4 regions of the Pseudoflavonifractor intestinihominis genome follow, and region 1 is predicted to be linked to each of the others. Evidence: riboswitches for the same ligand, from Rfam matches in the RefSeq annotation. Region 1 holds a riboswitch; each other region holds the start of a gene.
What was found. A riboswitch is a leader RNA that binds a small molecule or an ion and turns the genes downstream of it on or off. The one in region 1 is predicted to bind cobalamin.
Positions count from the first base shown of each region.

Region 1 (3,503 bases):
GAAGGGGGTGCCGTTGGAAAAGGTGACCCCCTCCCGCAGGTGGAAGGTCCACACAGTGGAGTCCTCGTTGTGCTCCCATTCGGTGGCCAGGGCGGGGGCGGGCTTGCCGTGCTCGTCCTTGGTAATCAGGGGCTCCCATACCCCCAGGGACATGGAGGCGTAGTAGGCGTCCTGCTCACCGGGGCACTGGTCACGGGAGGCGGCAAAGACGATCTCCCGGGTCTGGTCCACCGAGGCGGCGGGGGGTTCGGAGCCGGCGGGGGTCCCGGACCCGGCGGGGGCGGAGGTCCCGCCGCAGGCGGTGAGAGACAGGGCCAGCACGGCGGCCAGCAGTGCGGATAACAGCGGTTTTTTCTTCATCAATACTCTCCCTTTCTTCAGCGATCATATGGATGGAAACGCACAGCGGAGCTGTGCGGAGTTCCCGGAATAAAGCTACCCCTCCAGTCCCAGCTGGAACAGGGCGTTGGACCAGGAGCCGCAGGCCTCCTGCAGCCGCCTGCGGATCTCGGGGGGCACCTCCCGGCGGCGGGGCGGGCGGCCCAGCCGGTCGGCCAACTGCCGGAGAAAGGCCAGGTCCGCCGCCGTCTCCCGGTCCGGCCGCAGCAGCCGGTAGTGGCAGTCGTAGAGGTCCCCCCTGTGGGCGGCCCGGGCCCGGTCCTGCCCCCTGGTCAGGGGGGCGTTGACAAAGGGGGTGATCCGCTGTACCGGCTCCAGGCCGATCTGGTAGAGGGCGTTCCGCCAGGAGCCAAAGCGGCGCACCAGGGCACTCCGCAGCTCCGGGTCCACCTCGCTGCGCAGGGGGGCCCGGTTGAGCCTCTGGGCCAGCGCCCCCAGCCGGTCCAGCTGCTGCCTGTCCGCTGGGCTCAGGTCGTCAAACTTCCGCAGGCCGGCGGCCACGGCCTGGTCCGCGCTGGCAGCGGCCAGCACCTGATTCCAGGTCTGGTAACGCTTGCTCAGCCGGCGCCCTACTTCGGGCAGGTCTGACGGGTGAGGGAGCCGCCCCAGGGCCTTGGCCGCCGCCGCCACCTTGTCCAGCAGCTGCCGGACCTCCCGCTCCTGCTGGGCGGCCCGCTCCGGCGGGAGTCCGCCCTGTCCCGCGGCGCGGCTCAGACCGGCGGCCCGCAGGGCGCCCGGCCAGTTCCGGAACCGGCTGCGGAGATAGTCCTTCAGAAGCCAGTGGACCTCCCCCTGGGCCGGGGAGTGCCCCAGCCGCTCTGCGGTCTCCCGCAGCAGGCCCAGCAGCTCCTCATCGGTGAAGGCGGCGCAGAGCTCCGCCCCCTCCTCCCTGTCCAGGGTCCAGCCCCCACACAGGGCCTCCTCCGCCGGGCTCAGGGGCCCCTCCTGTAAGAAAAGGTCCATCAGCCGTGCCTTCCGCCCGTCCATGCTATTGTGTTTCTCCATATACGCTCCCCTTCTCCGCAAAAAACGGCTGCGGACATGATGTCCACAGCCGTTTTTCTGTGCGCGCAGCTGCCAGGCACGGCGTCCCGTACCTGGCGGAGTCTCTTTTTGTAGGTCTTCTGACTTGCGCTTGGGGCAGGAACTTCCTGCCTTCGCCGACATGCTCTGCCTTCTCAGGGTACGTCCCCAATGGCTCACGTTTGGTGACGAGCAGCGGACATCACGCATACAGCGGCGGTTACCGTCCGGGATTCTCACCCGATTCCCTTGTTCAGCCCCTCTGTTGCCGAGGGGCCACAAAAAGCTGGATTGTCCAAAGAAAAAAGCGGCCCTTCCCCTCTGGAAAGGCCGCAATGATATAAAACAGGCTACGAGTTCCAAAAGGTGCTAATCATGTACGATCACTGCCGGCTGACGTCCTTCGACGAATACGGTCTTCCGCGCCGGATTCCCACCGGCTTGTGATAAAGAGCACCTGTTCAGAAACAAGTTTCTCATCGTATCTGTCTCATATTTAGTTTTGTTCATTATACTTCATTTGTCTGCATATTGCAAGCGCGGTTACATGTTTTCCTTTTATCTTTTATTTTGTGTAGGAGTATAATATATGTTGGACAGCTGAATAAAAAAGGAATAAAGGATACGGCCTCATCGATTAAAGTTGAGTTGCGACACAATAGCTTAACGAAAGGGGGCCATTTTCTTCATGAGCAAGATATAACACAGGACATGGCATACCGGCAATCTCTGATGAAATACACAGAGAAATGCGTCATCAGGCCCGCCAGCCGGAAATACAACAAGAGCCGGTCGTACATCTACTTCTGGAAGGCCCTCTGGGATGGAAGTGTAGCATCCGGCGGCCCCAAGGCCACCCCAACCAGCATACGGAGGCGGAGTTGAAATTGATCCGCGATATACGCCGGTGTAATCCGGACCTGGGTATAGTTGAACTGTGGCGCCGACTGCGGCAACGTGGATTATACCCGACGCCCAGAAAGTTTATTCTGAGTGATGCGTAAACTGGGCCTGTTCCTTATCCGTTATTTTATTCAACGTCGGATAACTTAGGATCATTTGCCTTAGATCTAAAATGCTTCCTTAGATCCTCCGATGTAAGCCAGCCCTTCTCTTCGCCTGACATCCGTCCCTTGGCAAGTTCGTCCATCAAATGCATGGTAGCTTGTATCCGATCATAATCCCTCATATCTGCAGCAAAGGTAGGTTTGGCATCTGACATAACATTCACCTCCCTCTTTAACACTTATCCTTTTAATCTGAACTGCGGTATTGGTTGCTGAAACGATACTACATCACAGCTCGCTATTCTAAAAGGCCAGATATATCTGTAATCTTTTCCAACACCGCAGCCTTGTATATAATTCTTCAAAAATGAAACACGAAGCAGCTATCAAACAATGTTGTGAATTTAAAATTACACAAGACAAGCGTCTTTGCTTCCGTTGGTTTGCCAATCTTTTTTCTGTGATAGATATAATAACACAGGCAGCCAGTAGTTTCTATTTAATTCTCAGCACACACCTCATAAAACATCTTGGGGCCGGGACAGTGTAGCTGACCCGGCCCCGTTTCGGATTTTTTGTCGTCTAACTATCTTCTTTGGCGCGGATGCTATCCAGCACCCCTATAATCTGTGGTGCTGCATTTGCGACGCGATATCGACTGTTAAGTATAACCATATGGCGCCCATTGTCAATCTCATAGCCATCATAGATATCATCCATATAGTACATTGCATGGCCAAGCCCATAGTAGTCATAGTTGCATAAGAACACGATATACAGCTCTGGCAAATCTGAGCTGCTCTCGGCCCGAGCAAAATAATATCTATCTGCTGCACTCTGGTAACAGTGGCGCAATTGCTCCAGGTCCTCTATCCGGTCCTGCATGTACCGGATAATATAACAGTTGTGCTCCCCATCCTCTATCATGGCATCAGGCGGCTCAAGACGCTGACCCACACCGCCAAACATATCTATCCAGTCATCTCCTGTATAGATGCGTCTGAACTCCGTGATTTTGGTCTCTGAAACCGCTCCCAAAAATGCCTTAATGCTACTATTATCCTGTAAGATGCG
Region 1 is NZ_JBBMFK010000002.1:70,293-73,795, forward strand. Features, by position in the region: gene WMO64_RS01665 (ABC transporter substrate-binding protein) at 1-360, opposite strand, end outside; gene WMO64_RS01670 (homing endonuclease associated repeat-containing protein) at 436-1,404, opposite strand; cobalamin riboswitch at 1,497-1,721, opposite strand; gene WMO64_RS01675 (hypothetical protein) at 2,453-2,644, opposite strand; gene WMO64_RS01680 (hypothetical protein) at 3,012-3,398, opposite strand.

Region 2 (3,503 bases), on a different contig from region 1:
CATGCCCACCAGGGTGGCCAGCCCCACCGCAATGCTGTCGCAGCACAGGCAGAGCACCAGGCTCACCGCAGTCAGCAGCAGCTTGGGCATGGGGGACACCCGCCGCATGCGGGACTGATAGGCGTAACGGTCGGTTCCCATGGTCAGTTTGCCTCCTCGTTCTTTTTCCCGTCGCCGGGCCGCTTGGTGATTCGGCCCAGCACAAAGCCCACCACGCCGGCGCCGATGGCCGCCTGAAGGGCAAAGAGCAGGGACTCCACCTCGCCGCTGGCAGGCTCCAGAATGGGCTCAAACCAGGGCTCGTAGTCGGGATTGATCTCCTGGATGGCCTCCTCGGCCTGGTCGTCGGCGCCGCCGAACTCGGCGTTGGGCAGGAGCCACAGGGGAATGGCCGCCAGCAGCACGGCCAGGACAACCAAAATCAGATTTTTCTGCCAAACCTTCATCTCATTCCCCTCCTTACACCACACGGAGCGCCTGGAGCTCGTTCTTGCTGTACTTCTCCAGCACGTTGAACACCACCACGGTCAGCAGTCCCTCAGCGATGGCCAGGGGGATCTGGGTGACGGCAAAGATGGTGAGGAACTTGAGCATACCGTCTCCGGTGGCCAGGGCCAGCTGGATGGAGGTGACCACGTAGGTCAGCAGATCCCCCAGGGCGGCGGCGGCAAAGACCGCCACGGCGGCGGGGGCGCCCACCTTGCGCAGCAGCTTATACACCGCCCAGGACACGATGGGACCGGCCACTGCCATGGAGAAGGTGTTGGCGCCCAGAGTGGTCAGGCCGCCATGGGCCAGCAGCAGGGCCTGGAACAGCAGCACGATGAGGCCCAGCACAGTCATGGCCACAGGCCCGAAGAGAATGGCGCCCAGGCCCACGCCGGTGGGGTGGGAGCAGGAGCCGCTGAAGGAGGGCAGCTTCAGGGCCGAGAGCACAAAGGCAAAGGCCCCGCACATGGCCAGCAGAATCTTGGTTCTGGGGGCCTGCTCGATCTTCTTTTTGATGGAGATGAGGCCGGCGGCCACAAAGGGGACGCACACCACGCCCCAGGCGATGGCCCAGCCCACCGGCAGGTAGCCCTCGGCGATGTGCATGGCGGAGGCCCCCACGGTGAGGGCGGCCAGCAGCACGGCCAGGACAGCGCCTGTCCTGATACAGCGGTTCATTGTACATGATTTCATACGGTTTTTCATCCTTTCCTATCATCCGTAGGTGGGTGATTTGGGGCCGGCCAGGTTTTCCGGCTTGAGCCTCTCTGCCTCCGGACGCCTTCCCGGGCGCACCCAGTGACGTTCTGTCCGGCGGCTCCTCTCTTACGGCAGCGGGACTGCGCGGGATTCTCACCCGACTTCCCTCTTCCGGCCCACGCTTCCATCTATATGAACGGAATCACTCCCGATTGTCTGCCGCCTGTCGGGCGTGTTCGGCAAACAGCCGCTGGATGCCGGGGAACTCCCCCAGACCCCGCAGGTCACATTCCACCTGATAGCCCGCGCCCTCCAGGGCGCTCTTCCAGGAGTCGGGTTCCTCACCGGCCAGGTCGTTGCGGGCGTGGTCGCCCGCCACCACCATCAGGGGGTGCAGCTGGGCTTTCTTCACCTCGGGCCGTTCGGAGAGCCGCCGCAGCACCTGCTCCAGGCCGGGATAGCCCTCCACCGTGCCGATGACGATATCCTTCCGGCCCATGTCGTGGAAGAGGTACTCCAGCTGGGTGTAGGACGGGTTCACATAGTGCTCGGTGCCGTGGCCCATGAACACCTGGGCGGTGTCCGGCTGCTGCTCGGGCAGCTGCTCCAGAATGGCCTCAGCCACCGCCTCATAGTCCTCTATGGAGGTGAGCAGGGGCACACCCACGGTCAGCCCGGCAAATTTGTCCCGGAACGGGGCCGCCTGGGCCATGAGCTTGTCGTACTCCGCGCCGTTGATGACGTGGGTGGGCTGGATGACCACGTCGGTCACTCCCTCGTTCAGCAGCTGCTCCAGAGCCTGGGCGGGGCTGGGGATGACGATGCCGTCCCGCTCCTTCAGTTTACGGCAGATCATGCCGCTGGTAAAGGCCCGGAGGAACATCCGGTCGGGAAACACGGCGGCCAGCTCCTGCTCAATGGCCCCGATGGTCCGCTCCAGGGTGTCGTGGTAGCTGGTGCCGAAGGAGACGGCCAGAATGGCTTTCTTGTCCATGGATGTCCTCCTCACTCCCGGGCGTTGCCGGAGGCCTGGTAGAGAATGGCGTTGCAGATGGCGGCGGCCACGTTGCTGCCGCCCTTCCGGCCCCGGGCCACGATGTGGGGCGTATCCATGGTGAGCATCAGCTCCTTGGACTCCACCACGTTCACAAAGCCCACAGGCACGCCGATGACCAGAGCGGGGCTCACCTTGCCCTCGTCAATGAGCTGGCACAGCCGCACCAGGGCGGTGGGGGCGTTGCCGATGGCGAACACCAGGGGCCCCTCCAGCGCAGCCGCCCGCTCCATGGACACGGTGGCACGGGTCTCCCCCCTGGCCTTGGCCTCGGCGGCCACCTCCGGGTCGGACATGAAGCACACCGCCCTGCCGCCGAATTTCTCCAGCACCCGCTTGTTCACACCGGACCAGGCCATCTGGGTGTCGGTGACGATGGTACAGCCGTTTTTGACGGTCTCAATGCCCTTGGCCACCGCGCCGGGGGAAAAGACCAGGTTGTCGGCGTAGTCAAAGTCGGCGCTGGTGTGGATGACCCGCTTCACCACCGGCAGCACCTCCGGCGGAAAGGACCGCTCCCCCAGCTCAGAGGTGATGATCTCCATGCTCCGCTTCTCGATCTCCGCGGGGGCTACCCGCTGCAGCTCCACCTTCATGCTCATTCCTCCCTGTTCAGGATGCGGTAGATCCGCTCCATATCCAATGCAGCCCGCACCCCGTCGGCCAGGGCGTCATACTGCTGTTCCTTGTATACCTTCCAGTCCACCGCGGCGGCGGATTCCTCCAGCCCCCGGCGGCGGCGCAGGCAGTTGACCAGGGCTGCGGCGCACTCCGCCCGGTCAAACACGCCGTGAATGTAGCAGCCCCACACGTTTCCCGCCGCCGCGCCGTCGGCGTGGGCCTCTCCGTCCAGGGTGCGGAAGGAGAGGATGTTGGCGCTCCCGTCCAGATGGGTGGTGCGGCCCATGTGGATCTCGTAGCCCTCAAAGGGCACCTCCGCCATGGCGGCGAAGTCCCCGCCCATGGCGTCAAACTGGCCGCTGACCCGGGTGCGGGTCTTTTCGCCAAAGAACACCGTCTCGGTGGGCAGCAGGCCCAGACCGGCCAGGCTGCCGCCCCCCTCCACCCCGTCGGGGTCGGAGATGCTGCGGCCCAGCATCTGGTAGCCGCCGCAGATGCCCACCACGCACCCGCCGGCGGCGGCGTGCTTCAGGATGGCGCTCTCCAGCCCGCTCTGGCGCAGCCAGCGCAGGTCCCCCATGGTGTTCTTGGTGCCGGGGAGAATAATCAAATCCGGACTGCCCAGCTCCCGGGGGGAGGA
Region 2 is NZ_JBBMFK010000007.1:125,485-128,987, reverse strand. Features, by position in the region: gene cbiQ (cobalt ECF transporter T component CbiQ) at 1-141, opposite strand, end outside; gene WMO64_RS06130 (energy-coupling factor ABC transporter substrate-binding protein) at 144-446, opposite strand; gene WMO64_RS06125 (energy-coupling factor ABC transporter permease) at 460-1,167, opposite strand; cobalamin riboswitch at 1,218-1,406, opposite strand; gene WMO64_RS06120 (sirohydrochlorin cobaltochelatase) at 1,391-2,182, opposite strand; gene WMO64_RS06115 (precorrin-8X methylmutase) at 2,194-2,844, opposite strand; gene WMO64_RS06110 (cobyric acid synthase) at 2,841-3,503, opposite strand, start outside.
Region 2: linked by a shared signal. The riboswitch ahead of WMO64_RS06125 (energy-coupling factor ABC transporter permease) and the one ahead of WMO64_RS01670 (homing endonuclease associated repeat-containing protein) in region 1 are both predicted to bind cobalamin.

Region 3 (3,503 bases), on a different contig from region 1:
CTTTGACGACATGGCCCGGGACCCCTTCTCCAGGACGGAGGAGGTGTTCCGGCACTACTACGAGTACGTCCTGTCCTGCATCAAGCAGTTCAAGGACTACGACGTGCTGGCCCACCTGAATCTGGTGGACCGCTACGCGCCCTATATACCTGACGACAGCCTGTACACCGACCTGGTGGACGAGATCCTCCGCACCGCTGTGGCCGACGGCAAGGGCCTGGAGATCAATACCGCCAGCTGGCGGTACCGCATGGGGGAGCGCACCACCCCCACCGCCGCCATCCTCCGGCGCTACCGGGAGCTGGGCGGCGAGTACGTCACCGTGGGCTCGGACGCCCACACCCCCAACTGGCTGGGCGACCACCTGGGCGAGGGCTGCCAGCTGCTGCGGGACCTGGGCTGGGAATACTACACCGTGTACCGGAATAGAAAGCCCTGCCCCATCAAGCTGTGACCTGACGGCGCGTCAGCGGCGCCGGTTAAGATATGCGGAACGTACCGGAAGAAAGGGGACTGGGCATGTATTCCAAACAGATCACCATCCAGAACAGGAGCGGGCTTCACGCCCGGCCTGCCGCTGACTTTGTCAGCCAGGCGGGCAAGTTCAAGGCCAAGATCGGGGTCCAGCGTGCCGGAGAGGACGTGGTGGCCGACGGGAAATCCATCATCATGCTCCTCGCCATGGGCCTGGCCCAGGGGGAAGAGGTGATCCTCTCCGCCGACGGCGAGGACGAGAAGGAGGCCGTGGAGGCTCTGGCCGAAGTGCTGGCCAATTGCAGGACATAAATTTCCACAAATGGACTGCTGGCCTTGTAAGAGATGCCGGGGGTATGATATCCTTAATAAAGAAGTAAAAGCACGGGAAGCCGCCGCATGAGACAGGGCGCGGCGGGTATTTCGTCGCAGGAAAGGAATGAATGGCAGTGGAAATGAACAAGCACAGCAACCTGGACCCCGCGTCCCTCGCCGCCTACATCGACCACACCCTCCTCAAGCCGGAGGCCTCCGTGGCGGACATCAAGAAGGTGTGCGACGAGGCCAAAGAGCACCACTTTGCCAGCGTGTGCGTCAATCCGTCCTACATCCACTATGTGGCCGGGCAGCTGGCAGGCAGCGGCGTGACCCCCTGCTGCGTCATCGGCTTCCCCTTCGGCACCCAGACCCCCGAGGCCAAGGCCTTCGAGGCCCGGGACGCGGTGGCCAACGGCGCCCGTGAGGTGGACATGGTCATCAACGTGGGCGCCATCAAGTCGGGCGACTGGGCCCTGGTGGAGCGGGACATCGCCGGCGTGGTGGAGGCCACGGGCGGCAAGGCGGCCGTGAAGGTGATCCTGGAGACCTGCCTGCTCACCGACGAGGAGAAGGTGGAGGCCTGCAAGATCAGCAAGAAGGCGGGCGCGGCCTTTGTCAAGACCTCCACCGGCTACTCCAAGGGCGGCGCCACCGTGGAGGACGTGCGCCTCATGCGGGAGACCGTGGGCCCCGATATGGGCGTGAAGGCCTCCGGCGGCATCCGCACCTATGAGGACGCGGTGGCCATGATCGAGGCCGGCGCCAACCGCCTGGGCGCCAGTGCGGGCATCAAGATCATCGCCGGTCCTGCGGGTACGGAGAGCGCCACGGGCGCCGGTTACTGAGAAAAGCGCATAAGAACGTCATTGGGGCGGGAAAGCCGTAAAAGCGCGGCTTTCCCGCCTTTTCGCCGAAAGCGGCATCTCCGCCTCCTTGGCAGAGAAGAGAATGTGGTCCGTGGTAAAAAAAGGAGGATCTTTGGTAAAAAGAGCGGATGGTCTTGCGCTGCAGGAGCGTTTATGATATGCTAAAAAACCAGTGAGGGCCGGAGAGAATTTTGTTGAGAAGGATGAAAGCCAAGACGGTTTTTTCTTTCAAATGGTCTCCTGTCCCCGCCTTAGTCTGCCTGATCGGGCGGATTTTGGAGCGAGTTGAATAGAACAGTGCGGATGCGGTGCGGCATAAAGCCGCCTAACAGGGAAGACCGGTGAAACTCCGGCGCAGTCTTACCTCTACTGTAAGCGCGGACGAGAGCGTCAGTCCATTGGCATAGCCGAGAAGGGACGCTGGAGGGTGAAGCGCAAGCCAGGAGACCTGCCGCAGTTCGGTACGTACTCTGAGGTGGAGGGTACTGGCATACGTAAAACGCGGGCCCTTTCCATTGGAAAGGGCCCGTTTCTTTGTTGCCAGACCGGGAGGCGCTATGGCAAAGCTGGAACACTATATCGATGTGGGGGACAAAAAGCTGCGCTGCGGCTATACCACCGGCACCTGCGCGGCTGCGGCGGTCCGGGGCGCGGCGGAGCTGCTGCTCCTGGGGCGGCGGCTGAGCGCCGTCCGGCTGGACACCCCGGCGGGCATCCCGGTGGAGGCCGAGCTGCTGGAGCTCTCCGCCGGGCCGGACTGGGCGTCCTGCGCCGTGCGCAAGGACGGGGGCGACGATCCGGATATCACCGACGGCACCCTGATCTGCGCCCGGGTGGAGCGGACGGACGCGCCCGGCGTGGAGATCGACGGCGGCGAGGGCGTGGGCCGGGTGACCAGGCCCGGCCTGGACCAGCCTGTGGGCGCGGCGGCCATCAACTCCACACCCCGGCGGATGATCCGGGAGCAGGCCGAGGATGTGCTGAAGGAGTGGGGCGGGACCGGCGGAGTGCGGGTCATCATCTCCGCACCCGAGGGCCAGCGGCTGGCTGGCGGCACCTTCAACCCCCGGCTGGGCATCCAGGGGGGCATCTCCATCCTGGGCACCAGCGGCATCGTCCGGCCCATGAGCGAGGAGGCCCTCATCCGCTCGGTCCACCTGGAGCTGGACCTGGTGCGCTCCGGCGGGGCGGAGGACGTGCTGGTCACCCCCGGCAACTACGGTGAGGACTTTGCCCGGGACGTGCTGGGGCTGAGCCTGGACCGATGGGCCCTGTGCAGCAACTACGTGGGCGAGGCCATCGACCACGCCCGGGGGCTGGGGTTCCGGTCCCTGCTGCTGGTGGGCCACCTGGGCAAACTGGTGAAGGTGGCGGCGGGCATCATGAACACCCATTCCCGCACCGCCGACGGCCGGGGAGAGACCATGGCCGCCCACACCGCCCTGTGCGGCGGGGACCGGGCCCTGGTGGAGCGGGTCTTTGACGCCCCCACCACCGACGGTGGGGTGGCGCTGCTGGAGGCGGCCGGCCTGAAGGAGGACGTGATGGCCTCCCTGTCGGCAGCTCTGGACAGGCGGCTCAAGGCCCGGGCGGGGGCGGACATGGAGATCGAGGCTCTCTTCTTCTCCAACCGGTTTGGCATTTTGGGACAGACCCCCGGTGCGGCGCGGCTGCTGGCGCGCCACCGGGCGGAACATGATAGATAACAAAAAACGGAGGCTCACTGATATGGTACACTTTATCGGCGCCGGTCCCGGCGCACCTGATCTCATCACCCTGCGGGGCGCCCGGCTGCTGGCTGAGGCCGACGTGATCATCTATGCCGGTTCCCTGGTGAACCCGGCC
Region 3 is NZ_JBBMFK010000007.1:109,916-113,418, forward strand. Features, by position in the region: gene WMO64_RS06025 (histidinol-phosphatase HisJ family protein) at 1-454, shown strand, start outside; gene WMO64_RS06030 (HPr family phosphocarrier protein) at 520-786, shown strand; gene deoC (deoxyribose-phosphate aldolase) at 948-1,637, shown strand; cobalamin riboswitch at 1,948-2,128, shown strand; gene cbiD (cobalt-precorrin-5B (C(1))-methyltransferase CbiD) at 2,216-3,364, shown strand; gene cobM (precorrin-4 C(11)-methyltransferase) at 3,387-3,503, shown strand, end outside.
Region 3: linked by a shared signal. The riboswitch ahead of cbiD (cobalt-precorrin-5B (C(1))-methyltransferase CbiD) and the one ahead of WMO64_RS01670 (homing endonuclease associated repeat-containing protein) in region 1 are both predicted to bind cobalamin.

Region 4 (3,503 bases), on a different contig from region 1:
TACCAGATGGACCCCCACAACCGCCGGGAGGCCATCAAGGAGTGCGCCCTGGACGTGGACGAGGGTGCCGACATCCTGATGGTCAAGCCCGCCTTGGCCTACCTGGACGTGATCCGGGAGTGCAAGGACGCCTTTGACCTGCCCATGGCGGCCTATTCCGTGTCCGGCGAGTACGCCATGGTGAAGGCCGCTGCCGCCGCCGGGCTCATTGACGAGTACCGCATCATGTGCGAGAGCGCCGTCTCCGTGTTCCGGGCCGGGGCGGACATCCTCATCACCTACTACGCCAAGGAACTGGCCCAGGCCATGAAGAAAGGGGATATCGGCTGATGGACCGCAGCGAACAGCTCTTTGAAGAGGCGAAGCGTGTGCTGCCCGGCGGGGTCAACTCCCCGGTGCGGGCCTTCCGGGCCGTGGGCATGGCCCCCCGGTTTATCACCCGGGCCGACGGCGCCTACCTCTGGGACGAGGACGGCAGAAAGTATGTGGACTATGTGGGTTCCTGGGGCCCCATGATCCTGGGCCACAACCACCCGGTCATCCGGGAGGCGGTGGAGAAGGCGGTGAAGGACGGCCTGTCCTTCGGCGCGCCCACCGCCCGTGAGGTGGAGATCGCCGAGCTGATGGTGGAGCTGGTGCCCAACATCGAGATGGTGCGCATGGTCAACTCGGGCACCGAGGCGGTCATGTCCGCCCTGCGGCTGGCCCGGGGCGTCACCGGCCGGGACAAGCTCATCAAGTTCGAGGGCTGCTACCACGGCCATTCCGACTGCCTTCTGGTGGGGGCCGGCTCCTCCGCCCTGGCGGGGGGACATCCCACCTCCGCGGGTGTGCCGGAGGTGGTGGTGCAGGACACCCTCACCGCCCAGTTCAACGACCTGAAGAGCGTGGAGACCCTGCTGGAGCAGAACCCCGGCCAGGTGGCCGCCGTCATCGTGGAGCCTGTGGCCGCCAACATGGGCGTGGTGGGCCCCGCCCCCGGCTTCCTGGAGGGCCTGCGGACCCTGTGCGACAAGTACGGCGCTCTGCTCATCTTTGACGAGGTCATCACCGGCTTCCGCCTGGCCCTGGGCGGCGCCCAGGCCTACTACGGCGTGAAGGCGGACATTGTCACCTTCGGCAAGATCATCGGCGGCGGCATGCCCGTGGGCGCCTACTGCGCCAGCCGGCAGATGATGGAGCAGGTGGCCCCCTGCGGCCCGGTCTACCAGGCGGGCACCCTCAGCGGCAACCCGGTGGCCATGGCCGCGGGCCTGGCCCAGCTGCGCTATCTGAAGGACCACCCGGAGGTGTATACCCAGATCGGGGACTACGCCGCTCTGCTGGCCGGCGGCCTGCGGGAGGCGGCGGAGCGCACCGGCGCGCCGGTGCATATCAACCAGGTGGGCTCCCTGCTGGCCCCCTTCTTCACCCCTACCGACGTGAACAGCTTTACCGACGCCAAGGGCAGCGACGTGGCCATGTACGCCCGGTATTTCGCCGGCATGCTGGAGCGGGGCATCTATCTGGCCCCCGCCCAGTTCGAGGCCATGTTCGTCTCTGCCGCCCACAGCCATGAGGACCTGAGCCGCACGCTGGAGGCCGCCGGGGCCGTGCTGGGCAGCCTGGCCTGAGTCCTTTCCCCGGACAGGGGAGAATAGTCAGGGGAACCTGTATGGAATGAGAGCCGGGGATTTTGCCCGGATAATGGAATACTGTGTACTTATCAAGTGCTCATCATGGATGAGGTGAAAGGGAATCGGGTGAGAATCCCGAGCGATCCGGTCACTGTATTCGGGGAGCAGACCGCGGGGAGGAGATCTCCCAGGCCATTGCCGGGCGTATGCCGGCGAGAAGGCGCGGGACGTGAGGAGCCGTAAGCCAGGAAACCTGCTTGATAGGAACGATGGGGGATCTTCCGCAGAAAGTAACCCGTCTGAGCTTTGGACAAGGGGGGACCTTGTCCAAAACAAAGACGCCTGCTTTTTGAAAAAGCAGGCGTCTTTGTTTCTCGGGCATTTGGCGGCAGGGGAGCGGGCGGAGGTCGTGGGGCTGTTTTATGGGCCCGCGTACAGAAACTACGGCTTTGGAGGTGGGAAGGATGAAGATTACGGCGCAGGACCTGCGGGTCCAGCTGGGGGGAAGGGAAATCCTGAGGGGCCTGGACATCACGGCGGAGGACGGCCAGTTTGTGGGCATCATCGGCCCCAACGGCAGCGGAAAAAGCGCTCTGCTCCGCTGCATCGGCCAGATCCTCACGCCCGCCGCCGGGGCGGTGTACCTGGACGGACGGCCGGCGGCGGACTGGCCTCCCCGGGAGTGGGCCCGGAAGTTGGGCGTGGTGGCCCGGAACGACGGATGCAGCTTTGACTTCACGGTGGGGGAGGTGGTTTCCATGGGCCGCGGGCTCCGCGGGGGATTTCTCCGAAAAGACGCCGGGGAGGACGGCCCCATCGTCCGGGAGGCCATCGCCGCCGTGGGTATGGCGGGATGTGAGGAGCGCAGGTTCTCCACCCTGTCCGGGGGAGAGCAGCAGCGGATCATCCTGGCCCGCGCCCTGGCCCAGCAGACCCCCTGCCTGTTGCTGGACGAGCCCACCGGCCGCCTGGACGTCAGGCGCCAGATGGAGCTGATGGACCTGGTGAAGGGCCTGGGAAAGACGGTGCTGGCCGCCATTCAAGATCTGAACATTGCCGCCATGTACTGCGACAGGCTGTACGCGGTCAAGGACGGCCGGGTGGTGGCGGAAGGGACGCCCCGGGAGGTGCTCACCGAGGAGGTGATCCGCGCGGTCTACCAGGTGGACGCTCAGGCGCTCGCTGACCGTGACGGCGTGCTCCACATTCTCTTCCGGCCTTTGGGACGGCGCTGAGAATTTCCAGGAATTTGTGACAGAAAGCGCCGCTTTCTATAGATATAATGGGGAGAACGGCGCTTTTTTGTACTTTGATTCTTTGAAGGCGCGTCTGATTCCGACTAAGTTTTTCCATATAATGGATTATACTGTCTCCGATGCACCTCCCGGTGGGACAAGCCGGGAGGAAAAAGGAGACGTGCGGAACATGGCGACGAAGGAAAAGCTGAAGACCCGGGCCGCCCGGGCCAGGGAGGAGATGCGGGACACAGGCCGTCTGGTGCTCCGTGCCCCGGCGCTGGTGCGCACGGCGGAGTGCGCGATCCGGTTCCTGCTGGGGGCCATGCTGTCGGGGGCGGAGATCTTCGGCGGCAGCGCACCTTTCGGGCTGGCCATGGTGGGGGCCTCCGGCTCCGGGCTGGACGGCTTCTCCGCCCTGCTGGGGGCCTGCTTCGGGTACCTCTCCTTTCAGGGCTTTACCCAGGGACTGCGGTATGTGGCGGCGGCCATCCTGATCTTCTCCGTGTCCTTCGCCTTCTATGACGTGAAGGCCTACCGCTGGACCTGGTTCATGCCCGCCGTGTCGGCGGCCATGAACTTTGTCACCGGCTTTGTGTACCTGTCCAAGCGGGGCTGGCTGACGGTGGACACCATCTTTTTCGCCACCGAG
Region 4 is NZ_JBBMFK010000007.1:135,925-139,427, forward strand. Features, by position in the region: gene hemB (porphobilinogen synthase) at 1-330, shown strand, start outside; gene hemL (glutamate-1-semialdehyde 2,1-aminomutase) at 330-1,613, shown strand; cobalamin riboswitch at 1,691-1,891, shown strand; gene WMO64_RS06180 (ABC transporter ATP-binding protein) at 2,081-2,851, shown strand; gene WMO64_RS06185 (SpoIIE family protein phosphatase) at 3,042-3,503, shown strand, end outside.
Region 4: linked by a shared signal. The riboswitch ahead of WMO64_RS06180 (ABC transporter ATP-binding protein) and the one ahead of WMO64_RS01670 (homing endonuclease associated repeat-containing protein) in region 1 are both predicted to bind cobalamin.